DNA from 3 places in the Noviherbaspirillum sp. FW303-A3 genome. Region 1 is predicted to be linked to each of the others. Evidence: riboswitches for the same ligand, from Rfam matches in the RefSeq annotation. Region 1 holds a riboswitch; each other region holds the start of a gene.
The links. A riboswitch is a leader RNA that binds a small molecule or an ion and turns the genes downstream of it on or off. The one in region 1 is predicted to bind cobalamin.
Positions count from the first base shown of each region.

Region 2: another riboswitch for cobalamin. It lies ahead of AC3WOY_RS20515 (TonB-dependent receptor domain-containing protein); the one in region 1 lies ahead of AC3WOY_RS11250 (cobaltochelatase subunit CobN).
Region 3: another riboswitch for cobalamin. It lies ahead of bluB (5,6-dimethylbenzimidazole synthase); the one in region 1 lies ahead of AC3WOY_RS11250 (cobaltochelatase subunit CobN).

Region 1 is NZ_JBYTAZ010000001.1:2,295,092-2,297,288, forward strand. It holds gene AC3WOY_RS11250 (cobaltochelatase subunit CobN) at 1-1,336, opposite strand, end outside; cobalamin riboswitch at 1,443-1,646, opposite strand; gene AC3WOY_RS11255 (mandelate racemase/muconate lactonizing enzyme family protein) at 1,728-2,197, opposite strand, start outside.
Region 2 is NZ_JBYTAZ010000001.1:4,270,827-4,273,023, forward strand. It holds gene AC3WOY_RS20505 (adenosylcobinamide-GDP ribazoletransferase) at 1-75, shown strand, start outside; gene AC3WOY_RS20510 (histidine phosphatase family protein) at 75-647, shown strand; cobalamin riboswitch at 679-920, shown strand; gene AC3WOY_RS20515 (TonB-dependent receptor domain-containing protein) at 1,055-2,197, shown strand, end outside.
Region 3 is NZ_JBYTAZ010000001.1:5,203,256-5,205,452, forward strand. It holds gene AC3WOY_RS24860 (class I adenylate-forming enzyme family protein) at 1-127, shown strand, start outside; gene bluB (5,6-dimethylbenzimidazole synthase) at 197-958, opposite strand; cobalamin riboswitch at 1,000-1,175, opposite strand; gene AC3WOY_RS24870 (methyl-accepting chemotaxis protein) at 1,298-2,197, opposite strand, start outside.

The sequences.
Region 1 (2,197 bases):
GGGCATGCAGCATGTCGAACAAGGAAGCAGGTACGTCGAGGTTGTCGGCGCCAATGTTCTGGCGGCCAGGCGGATGGTTGTAATAGATGATGGCAATACGCTTGTCGCGATTTGCCTTGCCGCGCAGCGTCAGCCAGCGATGGACACGCGCCGAGAGGAGGTTGATTTCCGCATCCAGTGCGACGGGCGGGCGTGTCTCGATGCCCGTCACGCGATCCAGCCGGCTTCTGCCGAGCGCCGAGACGACGACGGGCTGGCCGATACCCTGCAATTCAGGCAGGGCAACACGATACTGAACGGAGTCGGCAGGCAGTCCGTCCGGCGACAGACGCCACTGGGTTGCGTTGCGTTCAGTCAGACGGATGGCCTTGAAAACGGGTACATCGAGTTTCTTGAAGGCGTCGATCACCGCTTCCCGCCCTTCGGCGGCGCCTACGACGAAGTCCTGCAATACGATCAGCGCAGCGGGCCGTGCCGGTGCAATCAGCTCGGGCAAGCGTTCCAGCACATCGCGCGATGCCGTTCCCCAACGGGTCAGGATCTGCACGCACGGCAGGCCGCGCTGTTCGATGCGTTGGCAGAGCGCAGCGGGCGTGCCGGCATCCATGTTGGCGAGGTCCAAGACCACGACGCTGTGCATCGGGCCTAATCCAAGGGATGCCCCTGCGCTCCTCGCCGATGTGTCACTGAACTCTTTGCCGCCGACGCGCATGCGCAACGCCGGCTCCGGCTTCGGGACCGGCAACGACTGCCGCGGGTCGAGCAGATGAGCAAACAGCGCCGCCATGTTTTCGCTGCCCCAGGCCTGCCAAACTTGGCGGGCGGCCAGCCACCGGCGGGCTGTCGGGTGGGCGCCGGCTGCATGCAAGGCCGATACGGGCGGGTTTTCCTGTGCCAGCTGGAACAATGTATCGGCGGGGAAGTTGCCCAGGCTTCCGGAGCGATCCGCACCGAGGTTGCGGCTCATCAGGTTCAAGCTGGATTCCCCATTCATGGCGAGCACGGCAGTGTGCGGGCGTGCATGGCGCTCCAGGGCATCCTTCAGACGACGCGCCGGGTCGCCGAAAACAGCGGCCGCGAGCACGCTGTCAGCCTGTCCTATCCATTGGCCGAGCTGCCTGTCGCTCGCGGCCATCAGTTGCGCTGGCGTGCGCAGCACGATGCGATCATCGGGGTGACTTGCGAGGTGACGGTGTGCGGCTTCGATGGCGTTTGGCGCCGCACGTTCGGTTACCACTCCGAACAAGGTTGCGGCCCAGCTCTGCGCGCCTGCGGCAAGAAGGATGGCGCAGACCAGATAGCGGGCGAAATGAAAGTCGGTTGAGCGGGCCGGCATATTCTTCTGACGGTGTACTGAAAGGCACCAGGCCAGGAGAAAAAAGCTCACGCGAGCCTGCCGGACGGCAGACATCAATGAAACCTTTCCCATCACCCCGGGGATTGGTGCGGCTATGCTTCAGGCCGGTCTTCTGGCTCGCCTTCATCCTTCCCCGACCTTCCCATGCCAATGCACAGTGGTGTTTTCGGAGTCGTCAGGCTTACAGCAGCGGGGGCTGCGCCGGAATGCCTGATCGCTCAGAGTCACCGGCTTCCCGTTTCACTCGCTCGCAAACAAGGAGCAAGTCACCTAAAGTGACGGCAGTATAACGCAACATTACGCGATGCCCGCGCAGGGTGTGGAGACGTGGACAGGATCAGCAATACCCCCTCGTTCACCCGCTGCCGCGTCAGGTCATGCGGTAATCGCGAATGACATCCTGATCCGGCTCAATGCCAAGCCCGGGCCCCTGCGGCACCTCGATGGCGCCGCGCTTGGGGATGATGGCGTCGCCGTACAGCTGCGCCTCCAGGTCGAAGTAGCGCCACTCGACCAGCGCATTGGGACCGCCCAGTGCGGCGCTCGCATGCACGCTGGCGAGCAGTCCGGGACCGTCATAGAACGTGTGCACCATGACGGTCGTGTTGTGTGCGCTGGCCAATGCGAATACCTTGCGCAATTCGGTGATGCCGCCCATCTTTGCCGGACTCGGCTGCACGAAATCGACGGCCTCCGCTTGCAGCAGGTGCTGGAATTCCATCAGGGTCGATGCATTCTCGCCGGCAGCAACAGGAATGCCGCCTTCGCGGCGCACGCGTGCAAGGCCGGCGACATTTTCGGGAGGCCATACCGGCTCTTCGAGCCAGCGCAAGTGATAGG
Region 2 (2,197 bases), 2.0 Mb from region 1:
GATTGCCTCGGAGCGATCCAGCAGTTGAGCGAAGTCGCGTTCTATCTCGGCGTGCTCGCCGTCGCGGCAAGGTAATGCGCCTCTACCTTATCAGGCACGCGCGGCCGGTCGTGCAAGAAGGCATCTGTTACGGCAGCACCGATTTGCCGGTCGAGGAAGAGCATCAGAATCTAGTGCTGGCGCAACTCGTTCCTGCTTTGCCCGCAGGTGCAGGCGTCTTTTCCAGTCCCTTGAAACGTTGCCGTCACCTTGCATCAAGACTTGCGCTTGGCCGCGGCGAACCTGTATTCGATGCGCGCCTCGCTGAAATGCATTTCGGGGCGTGGGAAATGCAGGCCTGGAATGACATTCCTCGAACCGAGGTCGATGCATGGGCAGCCGACCTGACGCATTATCGACCCGGCGGCGGAGAATGCCTGCTCGATGTGGCGAGGCGTGTGCGCGCATTCCATGACGAACTGTGCGTACAGCGGGCAAATGCCGCAATTGTTGTCGCTCACGCCGGCACGATACGCCTGCTGCATGCCGCTACACAATGCAACTCGCCGGAAGAGATGGTGACCCTTGCCGCCCGCATTCCGAACCGCATCGCCTATGGCGAATTGACTGCAGTCGATTGCCAAATAAATAACAATCACGGCAAGTGACTCTTTTTCTTGTCGGTCTGTATTGCAAGCCTTAAAATGTGCAGGTTTTGGTGCCCGCGCGCATGTTCATGCGCGCAGTTAAACGGGAAACACGAGGCTTGCCAGCAAGCTAACGTGTGCTGCCCCCGCAACGGTAAACAAGCGTCACCCGGAATGCCTCGTCAGCGCATTCCTCATTGACAAGCGTCCTTCAAAGCCACTGTGCAGCCTGCATGGGAAGGTCGGCCGCTTCGCCTTGTCAGCCCGGATACCGGCCAGAACAGGTGGAAGTGTGCGGACGGGGATCTTCGCGATGCGAGCGGCATGCCTTGCGGCGTGTTTCGTTTCCTGATCGACAAACCTGTCCGGACTTCTGTTCATCCAGCCTGCGGGGAAGCGGGCTGGTTGTCTTTCTCTGGAACCTTGTCATGACATCACCCGTTCTTCTGCGCGCAGGCAAACCGCTTGCGATGGCTGTCGCCGTTTCCGCGGCATTTTCCGTTTCCTCCTACGCGCAGGAAAAGAAACTCGATTCCGTCGTCGTCACCGCGACACGTTCTCCCCAGATCGCCAGGGAAGTCCTGGCCGACAACGTTGTCATTACCGCTGAGGAAATCGCCAAGTCGGGCGGCACCTCTATCGCCGATGTGCTGCAGCGCCAGCGCGGCATCGAGATCTCCCGCAACGGCGGGCCGGGCACCCAGTCGTCCGTGTTTATTCGCGGGACCGACAACAAGCAGAACATTGTGCTGATTGACGGCGTACGCGTCGGTTCAGCCACCAGCGGCGGCGCGAGCTGGAATGCGATTCCCTTGTCCCAGATCGACCGCGTGGAAATCGTTTACGGCCCGTTGAGCACCATGTACGGCGCCGATGCCGTTGGCGGCGTGATCCAGATTTTCACGAAGCAGGGTGACGGCGCGCCGGCACCGAGTGCCTCTGTCGGCGCAGGCACCTACGGCACGCGCAGCGCCGAAGCAGGCGTGTCCGGTTCCAGCGAAGGTTTCCGCTACGCGATCCGCGCGGCCCATGAGCGTTCCGACGGCTTCTCGGCGACCAAGCCGGGGAATTTTTCTTTCAATAGGGATCGTGACGGCCATCGTAGCAGCAGCGCGAGCGGACAGTTCAGCTATGCGCTTGCGCAAGGTCATGAAGTCGGAGCCACTTTCCTGCGTAACCTGCTCAAGACGCAATTCGATTCCGGTCCGAGGATGGACGACCGCTCGCGTTATGAAGTGGCGACCTATAGTGTCTTTGCAAAGAACAAAATCCTTCCCAACTGGGACAGCCATGTGCAGCTTTCGCAGTCGAACGACTACAGCTCCAGCGTCGCGTCCTTTGGCAATCCGGTGTACGACACGACCCAGAAGAGCATCAGCTGGCAGAACAACTTCGCCATCGGCAAGACGGATGTGATCCAGGTCATCGCCGAACATCGCAACGAAGAGGTTGACTCAAGCGAGTCTGCCCTGACCCGTGAACGTACGACGAACTCGATCGCCGCCGCATACCAGATGCGGCGCGGCGCGCATCTTGGTGCAGTCAGCCTGCGCAACGATGACAATTCGCAG
Region 3 (2,197 bases), 2.9 Mb from region 1:
GCCGAAACGTTACCTGCTTGTGGGGCAGCTGCCGAAGAACAACTACGGAAAAGTGCTGAAGACGGAGTTGCGCACGCGGCTCTCGGAAAGCATTCAGGGCGCCGCGCAAGCAAATAACCTGGCATGAAGCCGTCGCGAGTTAGGTCGCATGTTCAGAAGGTCGGGCTTTGCAGCCCAACCTGCCATGCCGGAAAGGCTATTTCAGCCCCGGCCCATTATTGCCGCGTACTTCAATGGTCGCCTGCTGTTGGCGCAAGTGATCGATTAGCGTTTCGTCGGCTTTTGGCTTCTGGGCCCACTGATCGAAATACACCAGCTGGTCTATGGGCAGCCTGGGCAACCAACCTGCGCTTTCCAGTTCCGGTTTTTGGTAGAAATGACTGACATAGCCGAGACAGAGGTAGGCGACCGGGGTAATGCTACGGGGGATGCCGAGTGCATCCTGCAAGTCGTCCTGGTTGAAGATGCTCACCCAGCCCACCCCCAGGCCTTCTGCGCGGGCGGCCAGCCATAGATTTTGCACGGCACAGACACTGCTATAGAGATCCATGGTCCGGATATGGGTGCGCCCCACCACAACGGGGCCAGTGCGCTCGCGATCGCAGGTGATGCAAAGGTTGACCGGCGACTCGAGGATGCCTTCGAGCTTGAGGCTGCTGTAGATGTCGCGCTTGTTACCGTCGAACATCTGCGAAGCTTCGTCATTGGCCTTCTTGAATACGTCGTGGACCCTTTGCTTCACCTCCTGCGAGCGGACCAGCAGAAAATTCCAGGGCTGCATGAAGCCCACCGAAGGAGCATGGTGCGCTGCCATCAATACCCGGCTTAAAACCTCGTCGGGAACGGGATCGGGCAAAAATTGCCCACGCACGTCCCGGCGGCTGAAAATGGCCTGATAAACTGCGGCACGGGCCGCATCGGAAAATTGGTGTTCGGTCTGGATGGTCTGGTTTTCCATGGATTCCCCTTCAGGAAAAGTATCGGCTGCCGGGCCTTGCAGCCGCTGTCGATCTTCAGGCCGGTCTTCTGACTCGGATTCATCCGTGCAGAGCGCCTTCCCGACTCGCGCCAGTGGCATTCAGCTCTGCCCGTCCTCCTCACAGCGTTGGGCACGTGGCGGAATCGCACCGCCTTCCCGATTCTCCCTTGCGGGCACCTGAAGAAAATCTGCCGCAGCATATGTCCGCGGCGGGCCGAATGCTATTACACATATGACACGAGGGCAATACGGAGTGGATTTGACCAAGGAATCCAGCCGGCTTGTCCGGCTGGCTGCTTTCAATGCCGCTTGACGGCGTCAGAACTCATCCCATTCATCATTTGTCCCGGTCTTCAGTGCGACCAGCTGGCGGGGTTCCGTACGGCGTTGCGCGGCGACGGCCGTGCTGGAGGTGGTCTTGCGGCCCAGGTGCTTTGCGGGAGCGCGCATCTCCCGGACTGCCGGTTGATCGGACGGGACGCCGCCCGCGACCTTGAACACGCTGACGACACCCGCAAGCGATGCGGATTGTTCGCGCAGGGATTCGGACGCTGCAGCCGCTTCTTCCACCAGCGATGCATTCTGCTGTGTGACTTCATCCATCTGCGAGATGGCCTGGTTGATCTGCTCGATGCCGGCCGTCTGCTCGGTGCTGGCCGCCATGATCTCGCCCATGATGTCCGTCACGCGTTTGACGCTGTCGACAATCTCGGTCATCGTCGTGCCGGCCTGGTCCACCAGCCGCGATCCGGTATCCACCTTCTCGACGGAGTCGTCGATCAGCGCCTTGATTTCCTTGGCGGCCGAGGCGGAACGCTGCGCCAGGTTGCGCACTTCGGCGGCGACTACCGCGAAGCCGCGGCCCTGTTCGCCGGCGCGGGCCGCTTCCACTGCGGCATTCAGCGCAAGGATATTGGTCTGGAAGGCGATGCCGTCGATGACGCCGATGATGTCGACGATCTTCTTTGCCGACTCATTGATCGAACCCATCGTATCGACGACTTGCGAAACGACCGCTCCGCCCTTGCTTGCCACCTCGGAGGCGGACATCGCGAGCTGGTTCGCCTGCTGGGCATTGTCGGCGTTCTGCTTCACCGTGGAGGTCAGCTCTTCCATCGACGAGGCAGTTTCTTCCAGCGAGCTTGCCTGTTCTTCAGTGCGTGAGGAGAGGTCGAGGTTGCCGGTCGCGATCTGGCTGGAGGCCGAGGCGATGGATTC